DNA from 2 places in the Kitasatospora sp. MMS16-BH015 genome. Region 2 is predicted to be linked to the other one. Evidence: predicted binding sites of a transcription regulator. Region 2 holds the regulator's gene; the other holds the start of a gene.

Region 1 (15,765 bases), 2.6 Mb from region 2:
GTCAGCCTCAACATGTCGGTCGACGACGAGGGCGAGACCCAGTTCGGTGACCTGGTGGAGGACACCGGGGCGACCTCGCCGGAGGACGCCGTCCTCGTCATGCTCCGCCGCGAGGAGCTCGACGACCTGATCGGCCGCCTCGACGACCGGACGGCCTCGATCATCCGCTCCCGCTACGGGATGGAGGACGGCCGCGAGCGGACCCTCACCGAGGTCGGCAAGCAGCACGGTCTCACCCGTGAGCGGATCCGGCAGATCGAGAAGCACGCCTTGGCCGAGCTGAAGAAGATCGCTGACCACTCGGGCTTCGAGGCGGCCTGAGGCTGGTCGGGGCGGTCTGACGTGCTGCGGTGATCGGTGACTGTCCTGGCTGGTGATCGGCTGTTGATTGCTGGTGGTCGGTGTTCAGTAGATCGGTGTCCAGCAGAGGTGAGAGCAGCGGGCCCTGGTGGCGACCCTTCGGGGCGCGGCCGGGGCCCGTTGCCGTTGGTGGGGCGGGCTGTGGTGCGGCCTAGGCTGGGTGGACGGCGAGAGTTGCTGGTGGGCCGGTGGAGGTAGGCGGGCCGGTGGGCTGGTGCAGGTAGGCGGGCCGGTGCCGGTTCGGTGGGTAGTCGTGGGATTGGTTGGAGTCGAGAGGTCGTGGGACGTATGGGCGAGCAGGGCGACGTGAACGGGCAGGCCGGCCGGGATGGTCAGAGTGAGCAGGTGGACCCGGGGACGGGAGGCGGGGAGCGCCGGCCGGAGGCCGAGCGGAAGGCGAAGCTGGTCTTCGGTGATCCGCTGGACCGGCAGAGCAGTGACGACACCGACCGGGGTTGGGGTGAGAGCTCTGGGACGGGCGGCGCCAAGCGTGGGCTGGACTGGTACCTGAGTCAGCGGCCGCCGCACCACGGGGAGTGAGGCGGCCGGGGACAGGACTCGGGACGGTACGGGACTGTCGTCAGGGGACGGTGAAGGCAGGACGGGTGGAGCGGTGTGGGTGTCGGAGGGGGACGGGTGACCTGGGGCGAGCCGGGGTGAGCTGGGGGGGTCAGCTCTGGCGGACGAGGGCGTCGCGGATCTCGGTGAGCAGTACGACTTCCTGAGCCTCGGCCTCGGCGGAGGCCTCTTCGAGGGTCTTGCGGTTGGCCATGAAGCGCTTCATGGGGACGATCAGGGCGAAGTAGACGACGGCGGCGGTGATGATGAACTGCAAGACCGCGCTGAGCACGGAGCCCCACAGGATGTAGACGCCGGAGGTGACGTTGCCCGCCTCGTCCATGGCGCAGGGGCCCTTGAGACAGGACGAGTACGAGGCCAGGTCCTCGCTTCCGAACAGGCCGACGATGGGGTTGATGACGCCCTTCACGAAGGCGTTGACGATGTTGGTGAAGGCCGCGCCGATCACGACGGCGACGGCGAGGTCGATGACATTGCCGCGGAGCAGGAATTCCTTGAAGCCCTTCATGCCGCGCTGAACGACGATCTGTCGGACTGGTCACGGGTGAATTCGACGGCGTCTGGTTGACGCGGCGGATGGTGCTGCGTGGACGCCGGAGGTACGGCGGTGTCTGCCGCCGCCTGCCCGTCGCGGCAGCTCATCGGGTGTGTGGTGGTGGGGCTGGCCGGCTCCTCGGGACGACGGTGTGACCTCCTGGGGGCGTGCGGCTCTGTGGGGTGGTGCGGGGTTCTGGTTGGGCGTGGCTCGGTGGGGCTGGGGCTGCGGCGGTGCGGTGGAGGCGGTGCGAGGGGACCGTTGCGCCGACGCCGGTGGTGGCGGGGGTGCCGGCGGGGGAGCGGGACTGGGTACGGGCTCGGTGTGGTGGGTGGCGGGCTGGGCTGGGGGCCCGGTGAGCTGGGGCGGGGTGGTGCTCTGGGGCCCGGGCGGTGGCGAGCAGTCGCAGATGAGGGTGGGGGTCTCGGGGTGCCGGGGAGGTTGGAGCGCGGTGGGTGTGGTGGGCGCGGTGGGCGCGGTGGGCGCGGTGCTGGCCTGGGGCGCTGCAGGCACAGGCACAGGCACAGGCACAGGCACAGGCGCAGGGGTGGGAGTGGGGGCAGATGTGGGCGATCGGTGGCTGGTGGTGGTCTGTGTCGGCTCGGCCGGGGTGAGGGCTTCGTCGTCGGCGGTGGCTGTGGTCGGGGTCGTGGCTGCGGTGACCGAGGCGTGGAAGGGCGGCGGGCCGTGGCGCAGGGGGCCGGCGGTGAGGGAGGTGGAGGCGGCCAGTAGCCCGGCCACCACCACGCCGGGTCGGTGACGGACGGCCTGTTGGAGCCGGTGTCGGCCGCCGGAGCCGCGTCGGATGGGTGCGAAATCGGGTAGGGCGCGGCGGGGCGGTACAGCAGGACCGGGGGCGGGCACCACCGTTCGACCCCGCCGGGGCGGCGGCGGGCCGAGCGGGGCTCGGTGCCGAGGGTCGAGGGGGTACTGGTGCGGTCGGTTGGCCAAGCTGTGGGCGCTACTGCCGGGGACGGTGAACTGGGCGGCGTGCTGGCTCTGGAGGGGCGCCCGACCGGGTGCGGGGTCAGGAGACGGTCCCGTGGGAGGCGTTCGGGAGGGCGTGGGGTCGTAGGTCGGCTCGGGGGTGCGGATGGGGGTCTGGATGGGGGTGCGGAGGTGGTCGGTCGCCGGGTGGCCAGGCTGAGTGCTGGTGGGGGTGCGGGCGGGGGTATGGGCGAGTTCGGCGACTGGTGACCGGGTCGGAGCGGGCTGGGGGAGGTGCAGCTGGCCCGGAGGAGCGGCCCGTGGCGGGTGGGTGGCTGTGGCTGGGGGTGTGTACGTGGGGGTGGTGCCTGCCGGTTGGCCCGGGGTGGTCGGGGAGCCGTGAGGGCGCGCGGCGGGGAGTACGTCTGGCGGGTGTGCCAGCGGGCCCGGGGGCGCGTACCTGTCGTCGGTGGGGTCCGCGCTTGCGGGGTGCGGTGGGGTGGGCGGGGACCCGTGCGCTTGGTGACCAGGGTGCGCGCCGGGCGGGTGCGCCTGGGTGGTCAGGGGCCCGTACGTGTGGCTGGTGGGGCTCTCACCCGCCGCTGGGTACGGGGTGGTGGGTGCTCTGGGCGTGCTGGGTGTCCTGGAGGCGTGGTCGGCGGGATTCGTGGCCGGAGGGTGGCCCGGAGCGATTCGGTACCCGTACGCGTGGTCGGTGGGGATCGCGGCCGTCGGCCGGCCCGGGGCGGTCGGGAAGCCGGGTGTGTGGTGGGCGGGGCGTGGACCTGAGGAGTGGGGTGGGGCGGGCTGGGAGCTGGGCGGCTGGTGGGCAGGCGCGGGCTCCGGGGGGTGCCGGGTCCTGGCGGGGCGGGTGGGAATGTCGTCAGGTCGGGAGAGGGGACTCGGGAAGGGGGAGGACTGGGGAGTCGTCATGGGGGGATCACCGCCTCTGGTGGGCTGCGTGGGCTGCTGTCCGGGCGAGCCGGGGCCGGGCGCTGGTGCGGTGGCCGGGCGGCTCGGGCGGGCCCTCGGTGGGTTCGCCGGGATCAGGGTGCGCCGGGGCGGAGGCGGTACGGAAGTCCGAATCCCCAGGCTGTGGATAACCCGGGGGTGTGGATAACTAATGTCACTCGGACGGGTGAAATGCCACTGGGCTCGGCACCAGAAAGGTGCCGAGCCCAGTTGGAGTGTGTGCGGCCTACCCGAGCCGGAGCGGTCGGGCGGCGTAGGCGGCGGGAGCACGTGGCGGGGCCAGTGCGGCCGGTGCGACCGCCGGAAGCAGGTGGTGGCCGGTCGGGGTCGCCGCGGAGGGCCGACGCACGGGAGCGTCGCCGCCGGAGGTCAGCTCGCGGAGCCGGTGCCGGCGCTGCTGCTCGACGAGGCCGCCGGGGCGGGGGTCGAGGCGGCCGGGGTGGACGACGTCGAGGAGGACGAGGTCGAGCCGGAGGAGGCGCTCACCGAGCTGGTCGAGGAGGACCGGCTGTCGGTGCGGTAGAAACCGGAGCCCTTGAAGACCACGCCCACGGCCGAGAAGACCTTGCGGAGCTTCCCCTGGCAGTCCGGGCAGGTGGTCAGCGCGTCGTCGGTGAACTTCTGCACCGCCTCCAGGCCGTTGCCACACTCGGTGCACTGGTACTGGTACGTGGGCACTTGATCTTCCTCCTGCACTTCCCCCTGGCACTCTCGCCTGATGAGTGCTAACGATGGTCAATGATGCGGCATTCCGCTGGTTGAGTCCAGCGGCCGCAGATGTGAGATGGGTCCGGTCGCAGATGCGGGGCGGGGCCGGTCGCGGAGCGAAACCGGGTTCGGGAGGGGCGGAGCCCACCTCCTCTCGGGGGTGGGGGACCCCACCCCCTCCCGAGGGTGAGGTCAGCCCTTGGCGCCACCGGCGGAGGCGCCGACCAACTGCCCGCTCCCGGCGTTGCTGCCGCCGGAGCGACCGGTGGCACCCGCAGTGGCGGAGCTGCTCCGGGCCACCGTCCGGCTCTGCTGGGTCTGCGGCACCAGCAGGTGTCGCAGGGTGATCAGCGCGACCAGGCCGAGCCCGGCCCCGACGATCGGCACCAGGAAGCCGGCCGACGGGCCGTGCCCGTCGATCATCCGGCCGGCCACGGTGGAGCCGACCGCCAGGCCGAGGCCGATCGCGCCGGTCAGCCAGGTGAAGGCTTCGGTCTTGGCACCGTCGGAGACCAGGGACTCGACCAGGGTGTAGCCGGTGATCAGGGTCGGCGCGATGGCGAGGCCGCAGACCAGGCCGGCGATGGCCAGGGTGGCGAGGTTGGGCATCGCCCACAGGGTCGAGCAGCCGAGCACGAGCAGCGCGTAGCTGATGAGCATCCGCTGACGGGCCGAGCGCCGCCAGGCGATCATCCCGTACAGCACACCGGCCAGCATCGAGCCGCCGGCGAAGACGCCGTAGACGATCCCGTTGAGGCTCTCCTGGCCGGCGGCCCGGGCGAAGGCGGTGATGGAGACCTGCAGGGCGCCGAAGACGGAGCCCACGCCGAGGAAGGAGCCCGCGAGGAGGCGGACGCCCGGGGAGGTGAGGGCGGAGACCCGCTCGGCACCGGCCGTCTTGGGGTGCCGCGCCGGGGCGGTGCCGCGCTGGGCGGCGAAGGCAAGACCGCCGGCCACGGTGAGGGCGGCCTCGGTGATCAGGGCGGCGGAGGGGGTGACGGTGGTGGCGATGGCGGTGGCCAGCACCGGGCCGATCACGAAGGTGAACTCGTCGGTGACGGATTCGAAGGCGAAGGCGGTGTTCAGCTTCTGCGGGGAGCCGGCCGGGCCGGAGAACTTGGCCACCCAGCGGGCCCGCACCATCGCGCCGATCTGCGGCACGCTCGCGCCGGCCGAGGCGGCGGCGAGGTAGAGCGTCCAGGTCGGGGCGTGTCCGACGGCCAGCGCGATCAGGGCGCCGACCGAGACGGCGTGCACCAGGATGCCGGGCAGCAGGATGGCGGTCTGTCCGTACCGGTCGGCGAGGCGGCCGGTCTGCGGGCCGATGAAGGCCTGGGCCACGGCGGAGGCGGCGGCGACCAGGCCGGCCGTGCCGTAGGAGCCGCCGTTGTCGAGCACCAGCAGCATGATGCCGATGCTGAGCATCGCGTAGGGCAGGCGGGCGGCGAAGGCCGGGGCCAGGAACGTCCAGGCGCCGGGGGTGCGGAGCAGGGCTCCGTAGCCGACTCGGGCGGGGGCGGGGGTTTCGACCGGGGCGGGGGCCGTCACGGTCGGTCCTTCCTGCTGCCTGGTAGCGCGGACGGGGTGTGGGTGGCCCCGACGGCGCCGAGAGTCGTCCTCTCGCGCGTCGACCGGGGTGATACCCGAGTCCGGTGGGGACCAGGGCCGCCGAGCGGTCGCGCCAACTCTGCATCAGACAGATGTAGCGGGTGTTCAGGTAGGTACGAACAGGTACCAGAAGCTTGTGTCTCCCATGGTATCGCCAATCCTGCCGTTTCGCCCAGGAACGCAAGGTGAACGTCACACGGAACACACGAACCGAAACAGCTACCCGCGTAGCTGACGAAGAACCGAAAGGACCGCCCATGGCACAAGGGACCGCCCATGGCACAAAGGGCTGCCCATGGCGCAAGGGACTGCCCGTGGCACAGGAGTATGGCTGTCGAGCCTCGGCATCCTCGTCCGTGCCCACGGCTCGACCGCTACGGCCGCCCGTACAGCCAGCCCGCCAGCTTGCCGCCCTTGTCCACCGCGCGGAGTCGCCGCTCGGCCGCCTCGCTGACCTCCTCGGTGGTGACCACCAGGAGTTCGTCGCCGGCCCGCAGCACGGTGGCCTTGTCGGGGACGAAGCTGCTGCCGTCCCGGACGACCAGGGTGACGGCGGCCCCGGCCGGGAGGCGCAGTTCGCTGACCTCGACGCCGGACATCTTCGAACCGGCCGCGAGCGAGACCGAGAGCAGCTGGCCGTGCAGTCGCTCCAGCGGAGCGGATTCGATGCCGAGGTCCTGCCCGATCGAGCCCTCGCCGACCCGGAGCCACTTGGCCAGCAGCGGGAGGGTCGGCCCCTGGAGCAGGGTGAAGACGACCACCAGGATGAAGACGACGTTGAAGCCCTCCTCGGCCTGCGGCACGTCGGCCACCAGCGGGATGGTGGCCAGCACGATGGGCACTGCCCCGCGCAGTCCGGCCCAGCTGAGCAGCCCCTGCTCCCGCCAGGGCAGTCGGAACGGGGTCATGGTGAGCAGCACCGAGGCGGGCCGCGCGATGAAGACCAGCACGGCGCCGACCACCAGCGCGGGCACGATGGAGGAGCCCATGGTGTCGGGGTTGCAGAGCAGTCCGAGCACCACGAACATGCCGATCTGCCCGATCCAGGCCAGTCCGTCGGCGAAGCCGCGGACGGCCGGTCCGTGCGGCAGCTTGGCGTTGCCCAGGATCACCGAGGCGATGTAGACCGCGAGGAAGCCGGAGCCGTGCAGCAGTGCGCCGCCGGCGTAGGCGAGCACGGCCAGGGCCATCACGGCGATCGGGTAGAGGCCCGAGGAGGGCAGCGCGACGCGCTTGACGGCGTAGGCGCCCAACCGCCCCACGGCGTAGCCGACGGCCAGGCCGATCGCGAGCTCGGCCAGGATGGTGCCGACCAGCACGTACCAGGAGTCGAGCGGCCCGGTGGTGGCGAAGGCGACCACCAGGATCACCACGGGTGCGTCGTTGAAGCCGGACTCGGCCTCCAGCAGGCCGGTCAGCCGGGGTGGCAGCGGCACGGTGCGCAGCACCGAGAAGACGGCGGCGGCGTCGGTGGAGGAGACGATCGCGCCGAGCAGCAGGGAGGTGCGCCAGTCGAAGCCGGCCAGCCAGTGCGCCCCGGCGGCGGTGACGAAGACGCTGACCGCCACGCCGAAGGTGGCCAGCACCACGGCGGCCGGGATCACCGGCTTTATGGCCTTGTAGCTCGTCTTGAGCCCGCCCTCGGCCAGGATGACGACGAGCGCCGCGTAGCCGAGCACCTGGGTGAGCGAGGCGTCGTTGAAGGTGATGCCCAGGCCGTTCTGGCCGAGCGCGACGCCGATCCCCAGGTAGATGAGCAGGCTGGGGAGCCCGGAGCGGGTCGCGAAACGCACCGCGACCACCGCGACCAACATGATCACGGAGAACTCGAGCAGGAAGCGGTTCAGGTGGTCGACGGTCACGCAGGGGCACCTCGTCGTCGTGAAGGGCGGCGGGCAGCGGTGGAACGCAAGGCGGTGGAACGCAAGACGGTGGAACGCAAGACGGTGGAACGCAAGACGGTGGGACGCAATGCAGTGGAACGCGAGGCGGTAAGACGTAAGGCGGTGGGACGCAGGCGGTGGCGCGTACGGACAGGGCGGTGGCGCACCCGGACGGACGGCCACGGAGAAGTGTCGTTACCCAGTCTAACATTTTACCTGTTCTTTTATGAAGGTCTTGGCTTTCGAGGGCGGGTAAGGTCCAGCCGGTAGGGTCCAGTTCGTCCCACTCGTGGACACACCCCATGCATGTCCGCCGACCGAGTCGCCCTAATGTGGTGACCTGTCACGGCCGTCGACCCCCAGCCAAGGACCCATCAGATGCCCCGCTCGAAGAAGTTCCGGCGCGCCCGTCTGTTCGTGATCGTGCTGGCCGTCCTGCTGGTGGCAGCGGTGGCCGGCGGCGGGTACTGGGGCGTCAGCACCGTCCGGTCCTCCTTCCCGGAGGTGTCCGGCACGGTGAAGGTGGCCGGGATGTCCACCCCGGTGGACGTCAAGCGGGACGCCAACGGGATCCCCCAGCTCTACGCCGACACCTCCGAGGACCTGTTCCGGGCCCAGGGGTACGTGCAGGCCCAGGACCGGTTCTGGGAGATGGACGTCCGACGGCACATCACCGCCGGGCGGCTCTCCGAGATGTTCGGGTCGGGCCAGGTCGAGACCGACTCCTTCCTGCGCACCATGGGCTGGCGCCGGGTCGCGCAGCAGGAGTACGACACCCAGCTCTCGCCCGACACCAAGAAGTACCTCAAGGCCTACACCGACGGCGTGAACGCCTGGCTCTCCGAGCACCCCGGCGGGGCCTCCGCCTCGGTGGAGTACGCGATGCTCGGCGCGGTCAACGGCTCCTACAAGCCCGAGGCCTGGGACCCGGTGGATTCGGTGGCCTGGCTCAAGGCGATGGCCTGGAGCCTGTCGGGCAACCTCCAGGAGGAGATCGACCGCTCGCTGCTGGCCCAGAACTTCAGCCAGGACCAGGTCGCCCAGCTCTACCCGGACTACCCGTACGACCGCAACGGCACCATCGTGAAGACCGGTCAGGTCGGCAAGGACGGCAAGTACCAGCCCGTCGACAGCCAGGCCGCCCCCGCAGGCACGGCGCAGGGCCGGGCCACCACCCAGGCGCTGCTCACCGGCATCTCGAACCAGATCGCCGCGATGCCGCAGCTGCTCGGCCCGCAGGGCCAGGGCATCGGTTCCAACTCCTGGGTGGTCTCGGGCGCGCACACCACCACCGGCAAGCCGCTGCTGGCCAACGACCCGCACCTCGGCCCCGAGATGCCCTCGGTCTGGTACCAGATGGGCCTGCACTGCCGGAAGACCGGCCCGGCCTGCGGCTTCGACACGGCGGGCTTCACCTTCGCCGGGATGCCCGGCGTGGTGATCGGCCACAACAAGGACGTCGCCTGGGGCTTCACCAACCTCGGCGCCGACGTGACCGACCTCTACCTGGAGAAGGTGACCGGCCCGGACACCTACCAGGTGGACGGCCAGGACCGGAAGTTTGAGACCCGCAAGGAGACCATCAAGGTCGCCGGCGGCACCGACCGCACCATCACGGTCCGCACCACCGGTCACGGCCCGCTGATCTCCGACCAGAGCACCGAGCAGCAGGACGTCGGCAAGTACGCCCCGCTCTCCGGCGCCGGGCCCGACCGGGCCGGTGGCTACGGCGTGGCGCTGGATTGGACAGCGCTCAAGCCGGCCAAGACCATGGACGCCGTCTTCAAGCTGGACAAGGCCGCCAACTGGTCCGACTTCCAGGGCGCCGCGGCCGACTTCGCCGTCCCCGCGCAGAACCTGATCTACGCCGACACCAAGGGCAACATCGGCTACCAGGCCCCCGGTCTGGTGCCGGTCCGCGGCAAGGGCGACGGCCGGTACCCGGCCCCGGGCTGGGACTCCTCCTACGACTGGAAGAAGGACTACGTCCCGTTCGCCTCGCTGCCCTACAGCTACAACCCGGCCGTCGGCTACATCGTGACGGCCAACCAGGCCGTGGTCGACCGGAGCTACCCGTACCTGCTCACCAACGACTGGGAGTACGGCACCCGGGCCAAGGAGATCACCGACCAGATCGAGAGCCGGCTCAAGAACGGCGGCCGGATCTCCCCGGACGACATGCAGCAGATGCAGCTGGACAACACCAGCGTGATGGCGCAGACCCTGGTGCCGCTGCTGCTCAAGGTCAACATCACCGATCCGTACGTCCGCGAGGCGCAGGACCTGCTGAAGGACTGGAACTACCACCAGGACGCCTCCTCGGCCGCCGCCGCCTACTACAACGGCGTCTGGCGCCAGCTGCTCACCCTGGCCTTCGGCCAGAAGTTCCCGGCCGACCTGCGCGCCAAGGGCGACTGCCTGCTGCGCCAGAAGCACGACCCGACGCTGCCGGAGGACGCGGTGGGCTCCACCGTGACCGTCACCGAGTGCGGCACCCGGGACGCCAAGAAGGCCCAGCCGGACGGCGGGGACCGCTGGATGGAGGTGGTCCGCACCCTGCTGACGCAGCCGCAGAGCAGCTGGTGGAACTACATCGACTCCGACCACCGGCCGCAGAAGGGCCTGGGCAACCTGCTCGCCGAGGCGATGAAGGACGCCCGCCAGGAGCTCACCTCCAAGATGGGCAAGGACATCTCCACCTGGAGCTGGGGCCGGCTGCACACCCTGACGCTCAAGGAGCCCACCCTGGGCACCGACGACTCCTCGATCGCCTCCGGCCTGGTGCACAAGCTGCTCAACCGCGGGCCGTACCAGCTCTCCGGCGGTTCGGCCGCGGTGGACGCCACCGGGTGGAACGCGGCGGCCGGCTACGAGGTGGACTGGGTGCCCTCGATGCGGATGGTCGTGGACCTCAGCGACTTCGACGCCTCCCAGTGGGTCAACGTCGGCGGTGCCTCGGGCCACGCCTTCCATGCGAACTACAACGACCAGACGGCCGTCTGGGCCCGGGGCGACCTGCTGCCCTGGGCGTTCTCGACCGACAAGGTCGACGCCGCCACCAAGAACAAGCTGGTGCTGACCAACGGCTGAGGGCCCGACGGTCAGCCCCGTTCGATCCTGGTGACCCCGTCCGGGGTCACCACGGCGTGCACCGGCCGGTCGTGCTCCTCGGCCGGCAGCTCGGGCAGGTACTCCTCGGCGTAGAGCAGGGTGACCAGCAGCGGTTCGGCCCCGGCCCGGGCCAGCCGGGCCAGCACCCGGTCGTAGGAGCCGCCGCCGCGCCCGAGCCGCAGCCCCCGGTGGTCCACCGCGAGACCGGGCAGCAGCACCAGCTCGGCCGTGCGGACGGCCTCCGGGCCGAGCCGTTCCGCGGTGGGTTCCAGGAGGCCGCGCCCGGCCGGGGCGAGCCGCTCCGGGCCCTGGTACTCGGCCCAGTCCAGGTCGTTGTCGGGCAGCAGCACCGGCAGCAGCACCCGCACCCCCCGCCCGCGCAGCGCCTCGAGCAGCGGCCGGGTGCCCGGTTCGCCGCCGACCGAGACGTAGGCGGCCACGGTGGAGCCCGGTGCGGCCAGCGCCACCGCGTGCTCGGCCAGGGCCAGGGCGGCGGTTTCCCGCCATTCGGGTGAAGATTCCCGACGGCGGGTCAGCAGGCGTGACCTCAGCTCGGCCTTCTCGTTGTGCATCGGATGCTCCTAGGTGCGCTCGGGCCTGTTCCCTCACCGCCGGACGCCCCGCGTCCGCCGACTGCCCGAGCCTGACACGCGGAAGGCGCCCGATGTCCACCCCGCTCCTGGTCGAGGCGCTGGCCGTGCTCAGCGCCCCCGCGCTGGCCGCCACCGCGCTCTGCGGGCTGCGCGGGCGCCGCGCGGTGCGCGCCGCCGAGCAGCGGGAGGCCGGGTTGCGGGCGCGCCTGGCCGAGCTGGAGGCCGAGTGCGCCGCGCTCCAGCGCACCGCCTCCTGCGATCCGCTCACCGGGGTGTGGAACCACCGCCACCTGCAGCTCACCCTCGACCGGGAGGTCGAGCGGGTGCGCCGGGCCGAGCCGGGGGAGGAGCCCCCGCTGGCCCTGCTGATGCTGGAGATCACCGGCTTCGAGGCCGTGGTCGCCGAGCACGGCCGGGCCCGGGCCGGCGCGGTGCTGCGCGACCTGGCGCAGCGGCTCACCGTGGAGATCCGCCGCACGGACACGCTGGCCCGGTACGGCGGCGAGGAGTTCCTGGTGGTGCTGCCGGACACCGACCTGGCCGGGGCGGCGCAGGTGGCCGAGCGGCTCTGCTGGACGGTCCGCCGCCACCCGCTGCTCGACTGGTCGCCCGGCGGCAGCCGCCCGCAGCACCCGCCGGCGGGCAACGGCCTGACGGCCGCGGTCGGGATCGCCACGCTGGCCGGCACCACCCCCGGCCCGGGCGGCGAGGCGCACACCTCCCTGCTGCTGCGCGCCGCCGACCAGGCCCTGGGCCGGGCCCGGGAGGTCGGCGGTGGCGGCTGGTACGCGGCCGGGCCGACCGGTACGGGGCCTGACCGGGAGGGGTGCGAAGCAGTGCTCGGGGGCGGGGTAGGAGCGCCCGAAATCCCCGGTAATCTGTCGCTCTGTGCCGGAGGGGTCTCACAGCCGTCCGGCGCGCCGCACACCCCTTCCGCAGCGACCGTGGCGCACGACGGAGTCTCCTGACCGGCTGGGATTAACCGGTGGTTCACTCCGTTCTTAGCTCCCGGTACCGAGCCTTAGTAAGGTCTCCGCATGACGCAGACGAATGGCCGCATGCCCGTCACCAAGGCCGTGGTGCCCGCGGCAGGGCTGGGCACCCGCTTCCTGCCGGCCACCAAGGCGACCCCCAAGGAGATGCTGCCGGTCGTCGACAAGCCGGCCATCCAGTACGTCGTCGAGGAGGCCGCCGCCGCCGGCCTCTCCGACATACTGATGGTCACCGGCCGGAACAAGCGCGCGCTGGAGGACCACTTCGACCGGGCGTACGAGCTGGAGGAGCTGCTCGCCCGCAAGGGTGACCAGGACAAGCTGCGCCGCGTCCAGGAGTCCGTCTCGCTGGCCAACATGCACTACGTCCGCCAGGGCGACCCCAAGGGCCTCGGCCACGCCGTCTCGGTGGCCGAGCAGCACGTGGCCGGCCAGCCCTTCGCCGTCCTGCTCGGCGACGACCTGATCGACCCGCGCGACCCGCTGCTCTCCCGGATGATCGAGGTGCAGCAGGAGCTCGGCGGCTCGGTGGTCGCGCTGATGGAGGTCGACCCCTCCCAGATCCACCTCTACGGCTGCGCCGCCGTGAAGCCCAACGGGCTCGGCGAGGACGTCTTCCGGATCACCGACCTGGTCGAGAAGCCCGAGACGGCCGACGCGCCCTCCAACTACGCCGTGATCGGCCGCTACATCCTCGACCCGACCGTCTTCGACGTGCTGCGCGACACCGAGCCCGGCCGCGGCGGCGAGATCCAGCTGACCGACGCGCTGCGCGAGCTGGCCGCCCGGGACGAGACCGGCGGCGGCCCGGTGCACGGCGTGCTCTTCAAGGGCCGCCGCTACGACACGGGCGACCGCGCGGACTACCTTCGCGCTATCGTCCGTCTCGCCTGCGAGCGCGACGACCTCGGCCCGGACTTCCGGTCCTGGCTGAAGGAGTTCGTCGGCTCCGAGATGCAGGGCTGACACCTCTTCAGGAATGAGCGTGAGGCGATGACCGGGTCCACCCAGAGCAGCTGCTGCGAGGACGGGGCGGGCCCGGCCCCGCGCCTGTGGACGGTGGACGAGCACCTCGCGGACGTGCTCGCCGCCGTCGGCCCGCTGCCCGCCATCGAGCTCCAACTGCTCGACGCGCAGGGCTGCCGGCTCGACGAGGACGTGGTCGCCACCGGCGACCTGCCACCCTTCGACAACAGCTCGATGGACGGGTACGCCGTCCGGACCGCCGACACCACCGGGGCCACCGAGCAGTACCCCTCGGTGCTCACCGTGGTCGGCGACATCGCCGCCGGCGCGGGCGAGCTGCCCAAGGTCGGCCCGGGCCAGGCGGCCCGGATCATGACCGGCGCCCCGATGCCGCCCGGAGCCGAGGCCGTCGCCCCGGTCGAGTGGACCGACGGCGGCACCGGCACCGGCGTCGCCGCCGACGCGATGACCGCGCCGGTGGCGGACGAGGAGGTCCGGGTGCTGCGCCCGGTCGCCGAGGGCGCCCACATCCGCCGCCGGGGCAGCGACATCACGGCCGGCACCGAGGTGCTCACCGCCGGCACCGTGCTCGGCCCCACCCAGCTCGGCCTGCTGGCCGCGATCGGCCGGGGCACCGTGAAGGTCCGCCCCCGCCCACGCGTGGTGGTGCTCTCCACCGGCAGCGAGCTGGTGCAGCCCGGCGATCCGGTCGGCCCCGGCCAGATCTCCGACTCCAACAGCTTCACCCTCACCGCCGCCGCCCGGGACGCGGGCGCCATCGCCTACCGGGTCGGCGGGGTGCCGGACGACGCCGCGGTGCTGCGCGCCGTGCTGGAGGACCAGCTCGGCCGGGCCGACCTGATCGTCACCAGCGGCGGGGTCAGCGTCGGGGCGTACGACGTGGTCAAGGAGGTCTTCGAGTCGTACGGCGGCGTGGACTTCCGCCGGCTGCGGATGCAGCCCGGCAAGCCGCAGGGCTTCGGGCGGGTGGACGGCGTGCCGCTGCTCGCGCTGCCGGGCAACCCGGTGAGCGCGTACATCTCCTTCGAGCTGTTCGTCCGCCCGGTGATCCGCACCATGCTGGGCGCCCCCGACGTGCACCGCCCGGTGGTCCGGGCGCACTGCCCGGCCGAGCTGCGCTCCCCGGCGGGGCGCCGGCAGTACCTGCGCGGCTGGTACGCGGACGGGGTGGTGCACCCCGTCGGCGGCGAGGGCTCGCACCTGGTCGGGGCGCTGGCCCGGGCCAACTGCCTGATCGTGGTGCCCGAGGAGGAGACCTCGGTGGCGGCCGACTCCACCGTCGATGTGGTCCTTCTCACGGCCTGACCGGCCCGGGGCGGTACGGTAGCGCGGTATTCGGACCTGTATCCCCTGGAGTTACCCCGTGACCGCACCTCACCCCGGCGACCGGCTCACCCACGTCGACGAGACCGGCGCCGCCCGGATGGTCGACGTCTCCGAGAAGGCCACCACCGTCCGCACGGCGGTGGCCGCCGGGCGGGTGCGGGTCGCCCCCACGGTGGTCGACCTGCTGCGCGGCGAGGGCGTGCCCAAGGGCGACGCCCTCGCGGTGGCCCGGATCGCCGGGATCATGGGCGCCAAGAAGACCCCCGAGCTCATCCCGCTCTGCCACCCGATCGCCATCTCGGGCGTCAAGGTCGACCTGACCGTCACCGACGAGGCGGTGGAGATCACCGCCACCGTGAAGACCGCCGACCGCACCGGGGTGGAGATGGAGGCGCTCACCGCCGTCGCGGTGGCCGGGCTCACCGTGATCGACATGGTCAAGGCGGTGGACAAGGGCGCCACCATCGAGGACGTCCGGGTGCTCACCAAGACCGGGGGCAAGAGCGGCGACTGGTACCGCGGCGAGGCGCAGGACGCCCGGGCCGACGCGCAGGGGGAGGCGTGATGCGGGCCCTCGCCGTCACCGTCTCCAACCGGGCCTCGGCCGGGGTCTACGCGGACAAGGGCGGGCCGCTGCTGGTCGAGGGCCTGCGGGCGATGGGCTTCACCGTCGACGGCCCGCAGGTGGTGCCCGACGGCGAACCGGTGGAGGCCGCGCTGCGGGCCGCCGTGGCCGCCGGGTACGACGTGGTGCTGACCACCGGCGGCACCGGCATCTCCCCGATGGACCTCACCCCCGAGATGACCGCCCGGGTGATCGACCGTCAGATCCCCGGCATCCCGGAGGCGATCCGGGCGTACGGCCGCGAGAAGGTGCCCACCTCGGCCCTCTCCCGGGGCCTCGCGGGCCTGGCCGGGACCACCCTGATCGTCAACCTCCCCGGCTCCACCGGCGGGGTCAAGGACGGCCTGGCCGTGCTGACCCCGCTGCTGCCCCACGCCGTCGACCAGCTCGCGGGCGGCGACCACCCCCGGCCGCCGGCCCACCCGGCCCACCCGGCCGACGGGGCCCACCCGGGCCACCCGGCCGACGGGTCGCACTCGATCGACGGGGCCGTTGACGGGAGCCCGAGCTGAACGGCGGTTGGCAGGTCGAGCTGCACGAGGGCGACATCACGCTGCGC
Region 2 (15,765 bases):
CAGCAGCAGGGCCGAGAGCGGCACGTCCTGGTTGAGCGCCATGATGATGCCGCCGAAGCACATGATCGGCGCGGCGACCATCAGGTTGAAGCCCATCAGGGTGAGCATCTGGACCTGCTGGACGTCGTTGGTGGTGCGGGTGATCAGTGAGGGGGCGCCGAACTGGCCCAGCTCGCGGGCCGAGAAGCTCTGCACCCGGTCGAAGACCTCGGCGCGCAGGTCGCGCCCGACGGCCATCGCCGTGCGGGAGCCGAAGTAGACGGCGCCGACGGAGCAGAGCGCCTGGACGACGGTCACCCCGATCATGGCTCCGCCGATGGCCAGGATGTATCCGGTGTCGCCCTTGACCACGCCGTTGTCGATGATGTCGGCGTTGAGCGTGGGGAGGTAGAGCGCCGCGATGGTGGCGACGAGCTGGAGCAGGACGAGCAGGATGATCGGTTTCTGGTACCGGGCCAGCCTGGCCCGGAGGATTGTGATCAGCACTGAGACACTCTCGTTGTCGGCACGGTGATTCGCATCCCATTTTCATACGGTGTGCGGGCTTCAGAGGGCCTTTACCCGGGCCCGACCCGCTGGCCTTGTACTGTCCTCTGCCTGTCCTCTGCACTGCCGGTCCGCTCAGGTGTCAGCTGTGGCTACCCCCTTACGGAACGGCTCCGTACCCCCTAGGCTGCTGATTGCCCTCTTGTTACTCGCTGGTTAACTACAGCGGCTGACAGGATGGCCGGCCGGCCCCCCTTCCTTCCGCCGCCGCTCACCCTCGGCCACCCGCCCCCCGGAGGTCCTCGTTGAGTTCCGCGCAGTCCATGATCGAGCGACGCCCGGTGTCCGTGGCGCACCTGTTCCTCAGCAGGGTAGAGGCCACTCCGCAGGGTGAGGCCTACCGGTACCCCGCTCCGGTCGACGAACACGCGGCCGACAGCACCCCGGGCGCCGAGCAGTGGCGTTCGCTGACCTGGGCGCAGACCGCCGAGCGGGTCAAGGCGGTGGCGGCCGGCCTGATGTCGCTGGGCATCGGTGCCGAGGACCGCGTCGCGCTGGCCTCGGCGACCAGAGTCGAGTGGGTCATCGCCGACCTCGGCAACATGTGTGCCGGGGCCGCGACCACCACGGTCTACCCGAGCACCAACGCCGAGGAGACGGCCTTCATCCTGGCCAACTCCGGCAGCCGCGCGCTCTTCGTCGACACCGTCGGCCAGCTGGCCAAGGTGATCGAGCAGCGCGAGCAGCTGCCCGAGCTGGCCACCGTGATCCTCTTCGACGCCCCGGCCGAGCTGCCCGAGGCCCCCGGCCTCACCGTGCTCTCGCTGGCCGAGCTGGAGGCGGCCGGCGCCGCGTACCTGGCCGAGCACCCCGACGCGATCGAGAAGTCGGTGGCGGCGCTGGAGCGCGAGCAGCTGGCCACCCTGATCTACACCTCCGGCACCACCGGCCGCCCCAAGGGCGTGCGCCTGGTGCACGACTGCTGGGCGTACGAGGGGGTGGCCCAGCAGGAGAGCGGGCTGCTGCGCTCGGACGACGTGCAGTTCATGTGGCTGCCGCTCTCGCACGTCTTCGGCAAGACGCTGATCTCCGGCCAGATCGCCACCGGCCACGTGATGGCGGTGGACGGCCGGGTCGACCGGATCATCCACAACCTGCCGCTGATCCGCCCGACCCTGATGGCCTCGGCCCCGCGCATCTTCGAGAAGGTCTACAACGGCATCGCCGGCAAGGCCCGGGCCGAGGGCGGCGCCAAGTACAAGATCTTCATGTGGGCCGCCAAGGTCGCCCGTGAGCACGCCCGCACCGCCCAGCAGACCCGGGTGGCCACCGGCCGGGAGCAGGTGCCGTTCGCCCTCGGGCTCCAGCACACCCTGGCCGACAAGCTGGTCTACGCCAAGATCCGCGCCGCCTTCGGCGGCCGGCTGCGCGGCTCGGTCTCCGGCTCGGCCGCGCTGGCCCCCGAGATCGGGTACTTCTTCCTCGGCGCCGGCGTGCCGATCCTGGAGGGCTACGGCCTCACCGAGACCAGCGCCGGCTCCACCGTCAACCGGGCCGAGGACGTCCGGGTCGGCACCGTCGGCAAGCCGCTGCCCGGCACCGAGGTGCGGATCGCCGAGGACGGCGAGATCCTGCTCCGCGGCCCCGGCGTGATGCGCGGCTACCACGACCTCCCGGAGCAGACCGCCGAGGTGCTGGAGGCCGACGGCTGGTTCCACACCGGCGACATCGGCGAGCTGGTCCAGGACGGCTACCTGCGGATCACCGACCGCAAGAAGGACATGTTCAAGACCTCCGGCGGCAAGTACGTCGCCCCCAGCGAGGTCGAGGGCAAGTTCAAGGCGATCTGCCCGTTCGCCAGCAACATCCTGGTGATCGGCAACGGCCGCAACTTCTGCACCGCGCTGATCGGCCTGGACGAGCCGGTGATCATGGCCTGGGCCACCGAGCACGGCCTGGCCGGCAAGAGCTACGCCGAGGTGGTGGCCGACCCGCAGGTGGTCGCGCTGATCGATGGCTTCGTCAAGCGCCTCAACGGCGAGCTCCAGCGCTGGCAGACGATCAAGAAGTTCACCCTGCTCCCGCGCGACCTGGACGTGGAGCACGGCGAGCTGACCCCGAGCCTCAAGATCAAGCGCCCGGTGGTCGAGAAGAACTACGCCGAGGCGGTGGCCGGGATGTACGCGGGCACCAACGAGGCCTGAGCCCGTCCCGAGGTCCGGTCCGGCCGTCGGCTTGGAGGAGCACGGCGCGCCGTACCGGACAATGGGGGCATGCCCTCCGCACTCCCCGACGGCGAAGCCGTGCCGCACGACGGTTCCCTGCCCGCCCACGCCCTCACCGGGCTGGGCGAGCGGCCCTTCGGCTTCTACCTGCACGTGCCGTACTGCGCCAGCCGCTGCGGCTACTGCGACTTCAACACCTACACCGCCACCGAGCTGCGCTCCTCCGGCGCCGTCGCCTCCCAGGAGACCTACGCCGGCAATCTGGTGAGCGAGATCCGGCTGGCCCGCCGGGTGCTCGGCGAGGCCGAGCTGCCGGTGCAGACGGTCTTCTTCGGCGGCGGCACGCCGACCCTGCTGCCCGCCGCCGACCTGGTCCGGGCACTGGCCGCGATCCGCGACGAGTTCGGGCTGGCCCCCGGTGCCGAGGTCACCACCGAGGCCAACCCCGAGACGGTGAGCCCGGCCTACCTGGCCGAGCTGCGCGCGGGCGGCTTCAACCGGATCTCCTTCGGCATGCAGAGCGCCAAGGCGCACGTGCTCCAGCTGCTCGACCGCCACCACACCCCCGGCCGCCCCGAGGCCTGCGTGGCCGAGGCCCGCGCGGCCGGCTTCGAGCACGTCAACCTCGACCTGATCTACGGCACCCCCGGCGAGACCGACGAGGACTGGCGGGCCTCGCTGGACGCCGCGATCGGCGCCGGTCCCGACCACGTCTCCGCCTACTCGCTGATCGTCGAGGAGGGCACCAAGCTGGCCGCCCGGGTCAAGCGGGGCGAGCTGCCGATGATCGACGACGACGTGCACGCCGACCGGTACCTGATCGCCGAGGAGGCCCTGAGCGAGGCCGGCTTCCACTGGTACGAGGTCTCCAACTGGGCCACCACCGAGGCCGGCCGCTGCCGCCACAACGAGCTCTACTGGACCGGCGCCGACTGGTGGGGCGCAGGCCCCGGCGCCCACAGCCACGTCGGCGGCGTCCGCTGGTGGAACGCCAAGCACCCCGCCGCCTACGCCCAGGCCCTGGCCGAGGGCCGCACGCCGGCGCTCGGCCGCGAGGTGCTGCCCGAGGAGGACCGCCGGGTCGAGCGCATCCTGCTCGAACTGCGCCTGCGCGAGGGCATCCCGCTCGGCCTGCTGGCGCCCGAGGGCCTGGCCGCCGCTGGCCGCGCGGTCAAGGTCGGCCTGCTGGACGAGACGGCCTTCGCGGCCGGCCGGGCCGTGCTTACCCTCCAGGGGCGGCTGCTGGCGGACGGCGTCGTGCGTGACCTCGTGGACTGATAGTCGTTACGGTGTATGCAGCCGTCTGAGGGAGCGTGTGATGACTGCCGTCGATGACCGCGTGACAGCGATCTACGAGAACCTGGAAGTCCCCGAAGGGTTCAAGGCCGAGCTCATCAAGGGGGAAATCGTGATGCTGGCCGGGCCCGATCGGGTTCACAACTGGATCGTGGAGTCCATCCTCGATCAGATCCCCCGCGCGGGCTGGCACCGGGCCCAGACGCAGGACATCGCCATTCCCGGGCAGGCCAGCGAGCCGCAGCCGGATCTGGTGGTCTACGAGCGCGGTGCGGTCGAGGGCCCGGGGCGGCTGATCCCGGCAGCGGCTGTGACCATGGTCGTGGAGGTCGTCTCCAAGACCAGTGTCGACCGTGACCACCGGACCAAGCGGCTGATGTACGCCGAGGGTGCGATCCCGGTCTACCTGATCGTGGACCCGCTCCAGGGCGTCTGTGTGCTGCTCACCGAGCCGAGCGAGGAGACCGTGTCCGGGCTGCCCGACTACTGCTCCGAGCGGACCAGTCGGTTCGGTGCGGACATCCCGGTCGAGGTGCTGGGCATCACCCTCGACACCACGGAGTTCCAGACCTACTCGTCCTGAGCGGTCACGAAGTCGATCAGCTGCTCCACCCGGCCGAGCAGGGCGGGCTCCAGGTCCTTGTAGGTGTTCACGGAGGCGAGGATGCGCTTCCAGGCGGCGGGGGTGTCCACCGGCCAGCCGAGGCGGCGGCAGATGCCCTCCTTCCAGGACTCCTCGTAGGGCACGTCGGGCCAGCCGGGGATGCCGACGCTGGCGGGCTTCACGGCCTGCCAGATGTCGATGTAGGGGTGGCCCACCACCAGGACGGCGGAGCCGGTGACCTGGGCGGCGATGCGGTGCTCCTTGGTGCCGGGCAGCAGGTGGTCGACCAGCACGCCGAGGCGGCGGCCCGGGCCGGGGGAGAAGGCGGAGACGATCGCCGGCAGGTCGTCGATGCCCTCCAGGTACTCGACCACCACGCCCTCGATCCGCAGGTCGTCGCCCCAGACCCGCTCGACCAGCTCGGCGTCGTGCCGGCCCTCCACGTAGATCCGCGACTCCCGGGCCACCCGGGCCCGGGCTCCGGGCACGGCGACCGAGCCGGAGGCCGTCACCCGCTTCACCGGGGCGGCGGCCGTCACCGGCCGGACCAGGGTGACCACCTTGCCCTCGAGCAGGAAGCCGCGCGGGGTCATCGGGAAGACCCGGAGCTTGCCGAAGCGGTCCTCCAGCGTCACGGTGAAGCCCTCGGCCGTCTTCTCGCACCGCACCACCGCCCCGCAGAACCCGCTCGCGGCCTCCTCCACCACCAGGTCCCGCTCGGCGGCCACCTCGGGGGCAGGGGCCTGGTTCTTCCAGGGCGGGGTCAGGTCCGGTCCGTAGCTGCGCACCCGGCGATCATACGAGCCGACCGACGGCCCGTCAGAGACCCAACGCGCCGCGCAACTCCTCGAAGCTGGGGGCGAGCTCCCGCAGCCGGGCCGCCGCCACCGCGTCCTCGCCCTGCACCAGCGGGTACTGGAGGCCGCCGAGCAGCCGGGCCTGCCGCCCCAGCACGGCGGCCGCCTCCGCCAGCCCCAGCTCGGCCAGGCAGCCCGCCGCGTCGCTGCGCCGCCGGGCGCCGACCCGGACGGCGAAGGCGGTGAGCAGCGTGCGGATGCCGGCCGGCAGCCCCCGCTCGACCCGGTCGGCCAGCGCCGCCACGGCAGCCGCCCCACCCAGCGAGCCGGGCGGCATCGGGAGCTCGCTGCGGCCCGCAAGCCACCGCTCGGCGGCCGGCAGCGACCGCCGGAGCGCCTCGGCGACGGTGACCTCGCGCACCCGGGTGAAGCCGGTGCGCAGCACGTACGGCGCGTCGAGGTAGCCGACCGACTTCCCCTCCCAGGCGGCCAGGAAGGCCGGGGTGGGCATCGTCGCGTAGGGGTGGCCGTGCGGATCGTGCAGCTCCACCTCCCGCTCGTCGGCCGCGAGCACCACCACGTAGTGGTCCCCGCCCTCGGCGTTCGGCGTGCCCGGCTGGTAGAGCAGCAGACCCATGTCCACCGGCCCGACCAGCGCGGGCCCGCTCGCGCAGGCGGCCCGCAGCCGCTCCAGCGCCCCGGCCGGGCCGCCGCCCGCGCTGCGCTCGCAGACCCAGCCGAGCAGCTCGATCGCCGAGTCCAGCCCGATCTCCGGGTGCCAGCCGTACGGGTCGAACAGCGGCAGCTCGCCGGCGATCAGCTGGGCGCCGAACGGCGAGCCGGTCAGCGTCTCGATCACGGCGGTGGAGGGTGCCTCCGCCCCCAGCACCATGGCCAGCGAGTTGGTGAAGCAGTACGGACCGGAGCCGGTGTAGCCGAGCACGGGGAGACCCTTCGAGGCGGTCGGAGCCGCGCCGGTGGTCACCGGGCGGTGGGAGCAGCCAACCGCCTCACACCGTGTCAGGGTCAACCTGGGTCATGAGTCAGAGCCCCGGTGCGCCCCAGACCGGGAACCAGCGGGTGAGGTCCGGTTCGAGGCGGAGGTCGTTGGGGAGGAGGGCCTTGATCTGGAGCTCCAGGGGGCTGTTGCGCTTCTCGCCGCCGCCCGGCATCGGGGCGAAGGGATAGAAGCTGCCGCGCTTGTAGAGGTAGACCAGGCCGAGCGACTGGCCGGAGTCGTTGCGGAAGCCCACGATCGAGCAGAGCAGCTGGGGGCCAAAGCCGTTGGCCTCGAGCTCGCTGTTGACGGCGTGCAGGTCGTTGACCAGGTCGGGGAGCTCCTCGGGGGTGTGGCGGGCGAGCAGCCAGGAGTAGCCGTAGCCGTCCTGGCTGGCCTCGACCGGGACGCCGCCGGTGGCGGTGTCGGCGTCGAGCAGGGCCCTGACCTGGCGCTGGACCTCGACGAAGGCGCCGCCCTCGACGGCGGCGAAGCAGACCGAGCCGAGGCCGGTGGGCTTGAAGCCGGCCCCGGCCTCGAGCGTCAGGGCGGCCGAGGGGATGCCGAAGAGCTGGTCGAGATCGGGCTTGACCGGCTTGGTGCGGCCGAAGAGTGCGTCCAGGAAACCCATGAAGTGATCCTCACTGACCGAGTTCGGCGGAGATCTTGCCCAGCTGCGCCAGCCGCTTCTCCAGCGAGGGGTGGGTGGACATCAGCTGGGTGGCGGCCTCCCGGGCGCTCAGCGCGGGGGCGAAGTAGAAGGCGTTGTACGCCTGTGAGGCGCGCAGGTCCTTGCTCGGGATGGCGGCGATCTGGCCGGTCACCTTGGTCAGCGCCGAGGCGAGCGCGCTGGGCCGTCCGGTGAGCTGGGCGGCGGCGCGGTCGGCGGCCAGCTCGCGGTAGCGGGAGAGCAGCCGGGTGAGCAGGAAGCTAATCGCGTAGACCACCATGCTGACCAGCGGGATGATCAGCATCGCGATGGCCGCGTTCTGGTCGTTGTTGTTGCGGTTGTTGCCCCCGTAGAAGCCGCCGTAGAGCGCGATCCGGGTCATCATCCCGGCGAGCACGCCGAGGAAGCCGGCCACCGTCATCACCGCCACGTCCCGGTGCGCGACGTGCGAGAGCTCGTGGGCGAGCACGCCCTCCAGCTCCTCCGGCTCCAGTCGGCGGAGCAGGCCGGTGGTGACGCAGACCACCGCGTTCTGCGGGTTGCGGCCGGTGGCGAAGGCGTTCGGCATGTCGGTGTCGGCCACCGCGACCCGGGGCTTGGGCATGTCGGCGAGGGCGCAGAGCCGGTCAATGGTGCCGTGCAGCTGCGGGTACTGCTCGGGGGTGACCTCGTGGGCGCCCATCGCCCGTTCGGTGATCTTGTCACTGAACCAGAACTGGGCGACGAAGAGCCCGCCGGAGATCAGCACCACCAGCGGCCACGCCCCGCGCAGCAGGACGATCAGCACCCCGGTGAAGCCGACATAGAGCAGCCCGATCACGAACATGGTGAGGACCATCCGACCGGTGAGTCCGCGGTCGGGGGCGAAACGGGAGTGCTGAGGTGACGCCGACATCGCTGCTCCTTCGTGAGAACTGCCGATATCACTGTCCGTCTTCGATGCTGCCACCCCGCGACCGCGCGGGCACCGCCCCGCGCCGGACGGATCCCGGGGTGCGCCCGGGCCGGGCGAAAGCGGGAGGAATGCCGCGCGGAACGAGCGCGAATCGGACGAGGATCACGCGGGCGGGCCGTTCCTGCGGTGGTGGGCGGGCCTTACACTGGCTGGTACGGTGCTGGCACTCTGCCTTCCGGAGTGCCAGAGGAGACGCTGCAAGCAGTAGGAAGCGCTGTCAGCTCAACGGACGAAGACGGAGGTGCGTGCCATGTTCAGCGAGCGGCCGTTGGACGACCGCAAGCTCTCGGTGCTGCGCGCCATCGTGCAGGACTACGTCGGCACCGAGGAGCCCGTCGGCTCCAAGGCGCTGGTCGAGCGGCACAGCCTCGGCGTCTCCCCGGCCACCGTGCGCAACGACATGGCGGCGCTGGAGGAGGAGGGGTACATCCACCAGCCGCACACCAGCGCCGGGCGGATCCCCACCGACAAGGGGTACCGCCTGTTCGTCGACCGGCTGGCCGAGGTCAAGCCGATGAGCGCCCCGGAGCGCCGGGCCATCCGGCACTTCCTGGACGGCTCGGTCGACCTGGACGACACCGTGGCCCGCACCGTGCGGCTGCTCGCGCAGCTCACCCGGCAGGTCGCCGTGGTCCAGTACCCCTCGCTCTCCCGCTCCACCGTGCGGCACGTCGAGCTGGTGGCGCTGGCCCCGAGCAAGGTCATGCTGGTGCTGATCACCAACACCGGCCGGGTCGAGCAACGGATGGTCGACTGCCCGGGCCCGGTCGGCGAGACGGTGCTGGCCGACCTGCGGGCCCGGCTCAACAGCCGGGCCGGCGGCCAGCGGCTGCCCGACGTGCCGGCCCTGCTCGACGACCTGCCGGCCGCCTTCGAGCCGCCCGACCGGGCCACCGTCACCACCGTGCTGGCCACCCTCTTCGAGACGCTCGCCGAGCAGAACGAGGAGCGGATCATGCTGGCCGGCACGGCCAACCTGACCCGGTTCGGCCACGACTTCCCGCTCACCATCCAGCCCGTCCTGGAGGCCCTGGAGGAGCAGGTGGTGCTGCTGCGCCTGCTGGGTGAGACGCCCGACGCCGGGGTGACGGTCCGGATCGGCCGGGAGAACGACTACGAGGGCCTGAATTCCACCTCGGTCGTGTCCGTCGGTTACGGTTCGGGCGACGAGAGCGTGGCGAAGCTGGGCGTGATCGGCCCGACCCGGATGGACTACCCGGGCACAATGGGGGCGGTGCGTGCGGTGGCACGGTACGTCGGCCAGATCCTGGCCGAATCGTAGAGGACCAACCGGGCCGTGGGGCCCGGTGACCAGTCGCAGCACTTCAACAGGCGGAACAAGCGGAGCATTTGGTGGCCACGGACTACTACGCGGTACTCGGCGTCCGACGGGATGCGGGGCAGGACGAGATCAAGAAGGCGTTCCGGCGCCTCGCCCGTGAACTGCACCCGGACGTCAACCCGGACCCGAAGACGCAGGAGCGGTTCAAGGAGATCAACGCCGCTTACGAGGTGCTCTCCGACCCGGCCAAGCGCCAGGTCTACGACCTCGGCGGCGACCCGCTCTCCCCGAACGGCGGCGGTGGCGCCGGCGGCTTCGGCGCGGGCGCGGCGGGCTTCGGCTTCTCCGACATCATGGACGCCTTCTTCGGCGCGGCGGCCGGTCAGCGCGGACCGCGCTCGCGGACCCGCCGGGGCCAGGACGCGATGATCCGCCTGGAGATCAGCCTGGAGGAGGCCGCGTTCGGCACCACCAAGGAGCTCCAGGTCGACACCGCCGTCACCTGTACCACCTGCTCCGGTGAGGGCGCCGCTCCCGGCACCTCGGCGCAGACCTGTGACATGTGCCGCGGCAAGGGCGAGGTCTCCCAGGTGACCCGTTCCTTCCTCGGCAACGTGATGACCTCGCGCCCCTGCCCGCAGTGCCAGGGCTTCGGCACCGTCGTCCCGACCCCGTGCCCCGAGTGCGCCGGCGACGGGCGCGTCCGCGCCCGCCGCACCCTCACGGTCAAGATCCCCGCCGGTGTCGACAACGGCACCCGGATCCAGCTGGCCGGCGAGGGCGAGGTCGGCCCCGGCGGCGGCCCGGCCGGTGACCTCTACGTCGAGATCGCCGAGACCACCCACCCGACCTTCCAGCGGCGCGGCGACGACCTGCACTGCACGGTCACCATCCCGATGACCGCCGCGGCGCTCGGCACCCAGGTGCCGCTGCAGACCCTGGACGGCGTCGAGGAGGTGGACATCCGGCCCGGCACCCAGTCCGGCCAGTCCATCCCGCTACACGGCCGGGGCATCACCCACCTGCGCGGCGGCGGCCGGGGCGACCTGATAGTGCACGTCGAGGTGCAGACCCCCACCAAGCTCGACCCCGAGCAGGAGGAGCTGCTGCGCCGCCTCGCGCTGCTGCGCGGCGAGGAGCGCCCCTCGGGCACCTTCGCCCCCGGCCAGCAGGGCCTGTTCTCCCGGCTGAAGGACGCGTTCAACGGCCGGTAGGCCGCCGCTGTCCGTCCCGCTTCGAGCCCCCGCGCCGCACGTCCGGTGCGGGGGCCGTTTTTTCTGTACCGATGCCCTTGCACCGAGGAGTGCCATGACCGCGCCCGTGTTCGTCGTCGAGACCGAGCGGCTGGCGGGGGCCGCCCCCGGCGTGCTGCTCCGGCTCGACGGCCCCGAGGGGCGGCACGCCGCCGCCGTGAAGCGCCTGGAGCCCGGCGAGGCCGTCACCCTGGCGGACGGCCTCGGCCTCGGCGTGCACGGCTCGGTCGCGGCCGTGCACGGCAAGGACGCGCTGGACGTGCTGGTCGCCGAGGTCCGCGAGGAGCCGCCGGCCCCGGCCCGGATCGTGGTGGTCCAGGCCCTCCCCAAGGGCGACCGCGGCGAACTCGCCGTCGAGACCATGACCGAGGTCGGTGTCGACGTGGTGATCCCCTGGGCCGCCTCCCGCTGCATCACCCAGTGGAAGGGCGACCGCGGCGCCAAGGCCCTGGCCAAGTGGCGCGCCACCGCGAAGGAGGCCGGCAAGCAGGCCCGCCGACTCCGCTTCCCCGAGGTCCGCGACCTCATGACCACCCGTCAGCTCGCCCCCCTGCTCGCCGGGGCCGCCTTCGCGGCCGTCCTCCACGAGGAGGGCTCGCTCCCCCTGGCGACGGCCTCCCTCCCGCCCGCCGGCGACCTGGTCCTGATCGTCGGCCCCGAAGGCGGCATCTCCCCGGACGAACTGGCGGCCTTCGCCGAGGCCGGCGCCCACCCCCACCGCCTCGGCCCCTCCGTCCTGCGTACCTCCACGGCAGGCGTGGCGGCGGGTGCCCTGCTCTTGGCCCACTCCGGACGCTGGCAATAGGCACTCTGGGTCAGCACATCAGGGGCGCGGGGAACTGCGCGAAGTCGGAAGAAGCCTTCGAGTCATCTCGCCCGCGCAGCCAGTTGCACCGTCAACGGATAGTGCAACGAGGGCATGAGTGTAAGAGTGCGGACCTTGCATGGCTGGCCGCGCCGTTCCCCGCGCCCCTGGATGGTGCAACTCCTGGATACGGCAAACACTTGCTGCTTAGAGTGGCGCTCGTGAGTTCTTACCTGCGATACCCGCACGTGTCCGGCGACTTGGTCGCCTTCGTCGCCGAGGACGATGTCTGGCTGGCTCCGCTGGAGGGGGGGCGGGCCTGGCGGGTGACGGCGGATCAAGTGCCGGTGCGTGGGCCGAGGTTCTCGCCGGACGGGGCCAGCCTGGCCTGGACCTCGCTGCGGGACGGGCGTCCCGAGGTGCACGTGGCGCCGGTGGCCGGGGGCGAGGTGCGGCGGCTGACGTACTGGGGGAGCGCGACCACCGCGCTGCGCGGGTGGCTGCCCGACGGCCGCCCGGTCGCCGTCACGGCGGCCGGGCACAGCACGGCCCGCCGCACCTGGTCGTACGCCCTGCCGCTGGACGGCGGCGAGCCGGAGCGGCTGCCGTACGGGCCGATCGGCGGGCTGGCGCTGGAGCCGGGCGGGCCGCGGGCGCTGCTGCTGAGTGCGTCGAGCACGGACCCGGCCCGCTGGAAGCGGTACCGGGGCGGGCAGGTCGGCAAACTCTGGATCGGGGCGGGCGAGTTCGAGCGGGTGCACGCCGGGCTCGGCGGCAACATCGCCGCGCCGATGTGGATCGGCGAGCGGATCGCCTTCCTCTCCGACCACGAGGGCGTGGGGCAGCTGTACTCCAGCACGCCGGAGGGCGAGGACCTGCGCCGGCACGGCGACTCCACGGAGTTCTACGCCCGGGACGCGACCACCGACGGCCGTCGGGTGGTCTGGCACCGGGCGGGCGAGCTCTGGCTGCTGGACGACCTGGCGGGAGCCGCCCCGCGCCGGATCGAGGTGGACCTGGCCGGCCCGCGCACGGGCCGGCGCCCGCACCCGCTTGCCGGGCAGCTGGACGAATCGGCGCCGGACCACACCGGGCGGGCCTCGGTGGCCCAGGTGCGCGGCACGGTGCACTGGCTGACCCACCGGGAGGGCCCGGCCCGGGTGATCAGCGAGGAGCCCGGGGTGCGGGCCCGGCTGGTGGCCGTGGTGCCCGCCCCGCCGGAGGGCGGCGAGCAGGGCGCGCTCTGGGTGAGCGACGCCGAGGGCGAGGACGCGGTCGAGTACGCCCCGGCTGCGCTCGGCGCCGAGCGGCGGCGGCTGGCCGCCGGGCAGCTGGGCCGCGCGGTGGAGCTGGCCGTCTCGCCGGACGGCGCCCGGCTGGCGGTGGCCTCGCACGACGGCCGGGTGCTGGTGGTGGGCCTGGACGGCGGCGAGGTGCGGGAGTTGGCCCGCAGCACCGAGGGCGAGGTGCACGGCCTGGTCTGGTCACCGGACTCCGCCTGGCTGGCCTGGTCGCAGCCCGCGCTCGGGCCGTGGAGCCTGCGGCAGATCATGCTCGCCGAGGTGGCCGCCGGCACGGTGGCCGAGGCCACCCCGGCCCGGTTCGTCGACTACGCACCCGCCTTCACGGCCGACGGCCGGCACCTGGCCTTCCTCTCGGTGCGGCACTTCGACCCGGTCTACGACGCCCACGTCTTCGACCTCTCCTTCCCGACCGGCTGCCGCCCGTACCTGATCACGCTGGCCGCCGACACCCCCTCGCCGTTCGGCCCGCAGCGGGCCGGCCGCCCGGTGGGGGACGAGGAGGAGCCGAAGAAGGAGGTCAAGGAGGGCGAGGAGGAGGCCGCCGAGGCGCCGCCCGCCACCCGGGTCGACCTGGAGGGGATCGCCGACCGGATCATCCCGTTCCCGGTGGAGGGCGGCCGGTTCGGCCAGCTGCTCGCGGCCAAGGACGCGGTGCTCTGGACCAGGCTGCCGCTGGTCGGCGAGCTCGGCGACGGCGCGGCCTCGCTGGAGGACGAGCAGCCCCGGGCCAGCCTGGAGCGGTACGACCTGAAGAAGCTCAAGGTGGAGGAACTCGTCGCGGAGCTGGACGACTTCGCGGTCAGCGGGGACGGCCAGCGGCTGACCGTCTACGACCACGGCGCGCTGCGCTCGCTGCCCGCCGGGCACAAGGCGGGCGAGGAGGAGGAGATCGAGGTCGATCTCGCCCGGCTGCGGGTGGCCGTCGATCCGGCGGCCGAGTGGCGGCAGATGTTCGACGAGAACGGCCGCCTGATGCGGGACAACTACTGGCGGGCCGACCTGGGCGGCTTCGACTGGGCGGGCACGCTGGAGCGCTACCGGCCGCTGGTCGAGAAGCTGGGCTCGCACGACGACCTGACCGACCTGCTCTGGGAGGTGGTCGCCGAGCTGGGCACCTCGCACGCCTACGTGGTGCCGCCCGGCCGGGGCGCCGACGCACTGCGCCGGCAGGGCCTGCTCGGCGCCGACCTGGCCCGGGACGGCGAGCGCTGGCGGGTGGCCCGGGTGCTGCCCGGCGAGTCCTCCGACCCGCGGGCCCGCTCGCCGCTGGCCGCGCCCGGGGTGGCCGTGCGGGCCGGGGACGCGATCCTGGCCGTCAACGGCCGCCCGGTCGACCCGGTCACCGGGCCCGCGCCGCTGCTGGCCGGCACCGCCGGGCAGCCGGTCGAGCTGACCGTGGCCGGGCCGGACGGCGTGGAGCGGCACCCGGTGGTGGTGCCGCTCGCCAGTGAGGAGGCGCTGCGCTACCACGACTGGGTGGCCGGGCGGCGGGCCGAGGTCCGCGCGCTCTCGGACGGCCGGCTGGGCTACCTGCACGTGCCGGACATGGTCGGCTCGGGCTGGGCGCAGCTCCACCGCGACCTGCGGGTGGAGATGGCCAAGGAGGGCGTGGTCGTGGACCTGCGGGAGAACCAGGGCGGCCACACCTCGCAGCTGATCGTCGAGAAGCTGGCCCGCCGGATCGTCGGCTGGGACCGGGGCCGCGACCTGGCCCACCCCGACTCCTACCCGCACGACGCCCCGCGCGGCCCGGTGGTGGCGCTGGCCGACGAGTACTCCGGCTCGGACGGCGACATCGTCAACGCGGCGATCCAGGCCCTGGGCATCGGCCCGGTGGTCGGCACCCGCACCTGGGGCGGGGTGATCGGCATCGACAGCAAGTACACCCTGGTCGACGGCACCCTGGTCACCCAGCCCAAGTACGCGTACTGGCTGGAGGGTTACGGCTGGGGCGTGGAGAACCACGGGGTCGACCCGGACGTGGAGGTGGCGATCGCCCCGCAGGACTGGGTGGCCGGCCGCGACACCCAGCTGGCCGAGGGCGTCCGGCTGGCCCTGGCGGCGCTGGCCGAGCGTCCGGCGCTCACCCCGCCGCCGCTGCCCTGACCCCGTTGCCAAGCCGCCGGGGCACGGGCAAGGTGGTGCCCCGGCCGGAGACTCGGGGGAGAAGAGCATGACGATCCATCACCTGGACTGCGCGACGATGTGCCCGCGCGGCGGCCGGGCCCTGCTGGGCGGCGACCACCTGGTGGGGCACTGCCTGCTGGTCGAGGGCCCGGAGGGGCTGGTGCTGGTGGACACCGGCTTCGGCACGGCCGACGTGGCCGACCCGAAGCGGCTCGGGCCGGGGCTGACCGTGATGTCCCGGCCCCGGCTGAGCCTGGCCCGCACCGCGCTGCACCAGGTGCGGGCGCTCGGCCACGACCCCCGGGACGTGCGGGACATCGTGCTGACCCACCTCGACCCGGACCACGCGGGCGGGCTCTCCGACTTCCCCTGGGCGCGGGTGCACGTCTTCGGCGAGGAGCTGGCGGCGGCCGTGGTGCCGCGCAACCGGAACGAGCGGCAGCGCTACCGCACGGCCCAGTGGGCGCACGGCCCGAAGTGGGTGGCGCACGAGCCGGACGGCGAGCACTGGTACGGCTTCGCGGCCACCCGGGTGCTGGACGCGCCCGAGGTGCTGCTGGTGCCGCTGCCCGGCCACACCCGGGGCCACAGCGCGGTGGCCGTGCGCAGCGGCGACTCCTGGCTGCTGCACTGCGGCGACGCCTACTTCCACCACGGCGAGGCCGACCCGGCGGTGGGCCGGGCCCCGCTCGGGCTGGCGCTCTTCCAGCGGGCGCTGGCGGTGGACGACGCGGCCCGCCGGCACAACCAGGAGCGGCTGCGGGCACTGCGCCGGGAGCACGAGCGGGAGGTCACGCTGTTCTGCGCCCACGACCCGGCCGAGCTGGCCCGGCTGGCCCGATAGGCTTTCACTGGCGGGCCCCTGAGCCTGTGTCCTGAACCTGTGTGAGGAGAGCGAGATGGCCGGCGAGGCACAGTCCGACTGCCTGTTCTGCAAGATCGTGGCGGGCGAGATCCCGGCGAC

The links. Region 2 encodes HrcA, which represses chaperone genes, less so after heat shock. Its sites were predicted from a motif close to TTNGCACTCNGNNNNNCNGAGTGCNAA; they were not measured.
Region 1: CFP65_RS22865 (FmdB family zinc ribbon protein) is a predicted target of HrcA. The motif match lies at 4,076-4,102, and genes of this name have one in related genera.

What each region holds. Positions count from the first base shown of each region.
Region 1 covers NZ_CP025394.1:5,268,770-5,284,534, forward strand. The annotation lists gene CFP65_RS22845 (sigma-70 family RNA polymerase sigma factor) at 1-321, shown strand, start outside; gene CFP65_RS22850 (hypothetical protein) at 649-900, shown strand; gene mscL (large conductance mechanosensitive channel protein MscL) at 1,031-1,447, opposite strand; gene CFP65_RS22865 (FmdB family zinc ribbon protein) at 3,743-4,051, opposite strand; gene CFP65_RS22870 (MFS transporter) at 4,274-5,629, opposite strand; gene CFP65_RS22875 (potassium/proton antiporter) at 6,064-7,503, opposite strand; gene CFP65_RS22880 (penicillin acylase family protein) at 7,951-10,662, shown strand; gene CFP65_RS22885 (5-formyltetrahydrofolate cyclo-ligase) at 10,674-11,255, opposite strand; gene CFP65_RS22890 (GGDEF domain-containing protein) at 11,348-12,244, shown strand; gene galU (UTP--glucose-1-phosphate uridylyltransferase GalU) at 12,314-13,234, shown strand; gene glp (gephyrin-like molybdotransferase Glp) at 13,262-14,560, shown strand; gene moaC (cyclic pyranopterin monophosphate synthase MoaC) at 14,679-15,146, shown strand; gene CFP65_RS22910 (molybdenum cofactor biosynthesis protein B) at 15,146-15,718, shown strand; gene CFP65_RS22915 (GNAT family N-acetyltransferase) at 15,715-15,765, shown strand, end outside.
Region 2 covers NZ_CP025394.1:2,699,025-2,714,789, reverse strand. The annotation lists gene CFP65_RS11780 (ABC transporter ATP-binding protein) at 1-486, opposite strand, end outside; gene CFP65_RS11775 (long-chain fatty acid--CoA ligase) at 792-2,690, shown strand; gene hemW (radical SAM family heme chaperone HemW) at 2,760-3,989, shown strand; gene CFP65_RS11765 (Uma2 family endonuclease) at 4,030-4,590, shown strand; gene CFP65_RS11760 (DUF3097 domain-containing protein) at 4,578-5,399, opposite strand; gene CFP65_RS11755 (hypothetical protein) at 5,431-6,351, opposite strand; gene CFP65_RS11750 (hypothetical protein) at 6,452-7,036, opposite strand; gene htpX (zinc metalloprotease HtpX) at 7,047-7,970, opposite strand; gene hrcA (heat-inducible transcriptional repressor HrcA) at 8,281-9,312, shown strand; gene dnaJ (molecular chaperone DnaJ) at 9,384-10,526, shown strand; gene CFP65_RS11730 (16S rRNA (uracil(1498)-N(3))-methyltransferase) at 10,621-11,370, shown strand; gene CFP65_RS11725 (S41 family peptidase) at 11,583-14,780, shown strand; gene CFP65_RS11720 (MBL fold metallo-hydrolase) at 14,848-15,645, shown strand; gene CFP65_RS11715 (histidine triad nucleotide-binding protein) at 15,701-15,765, shown strand, end outside.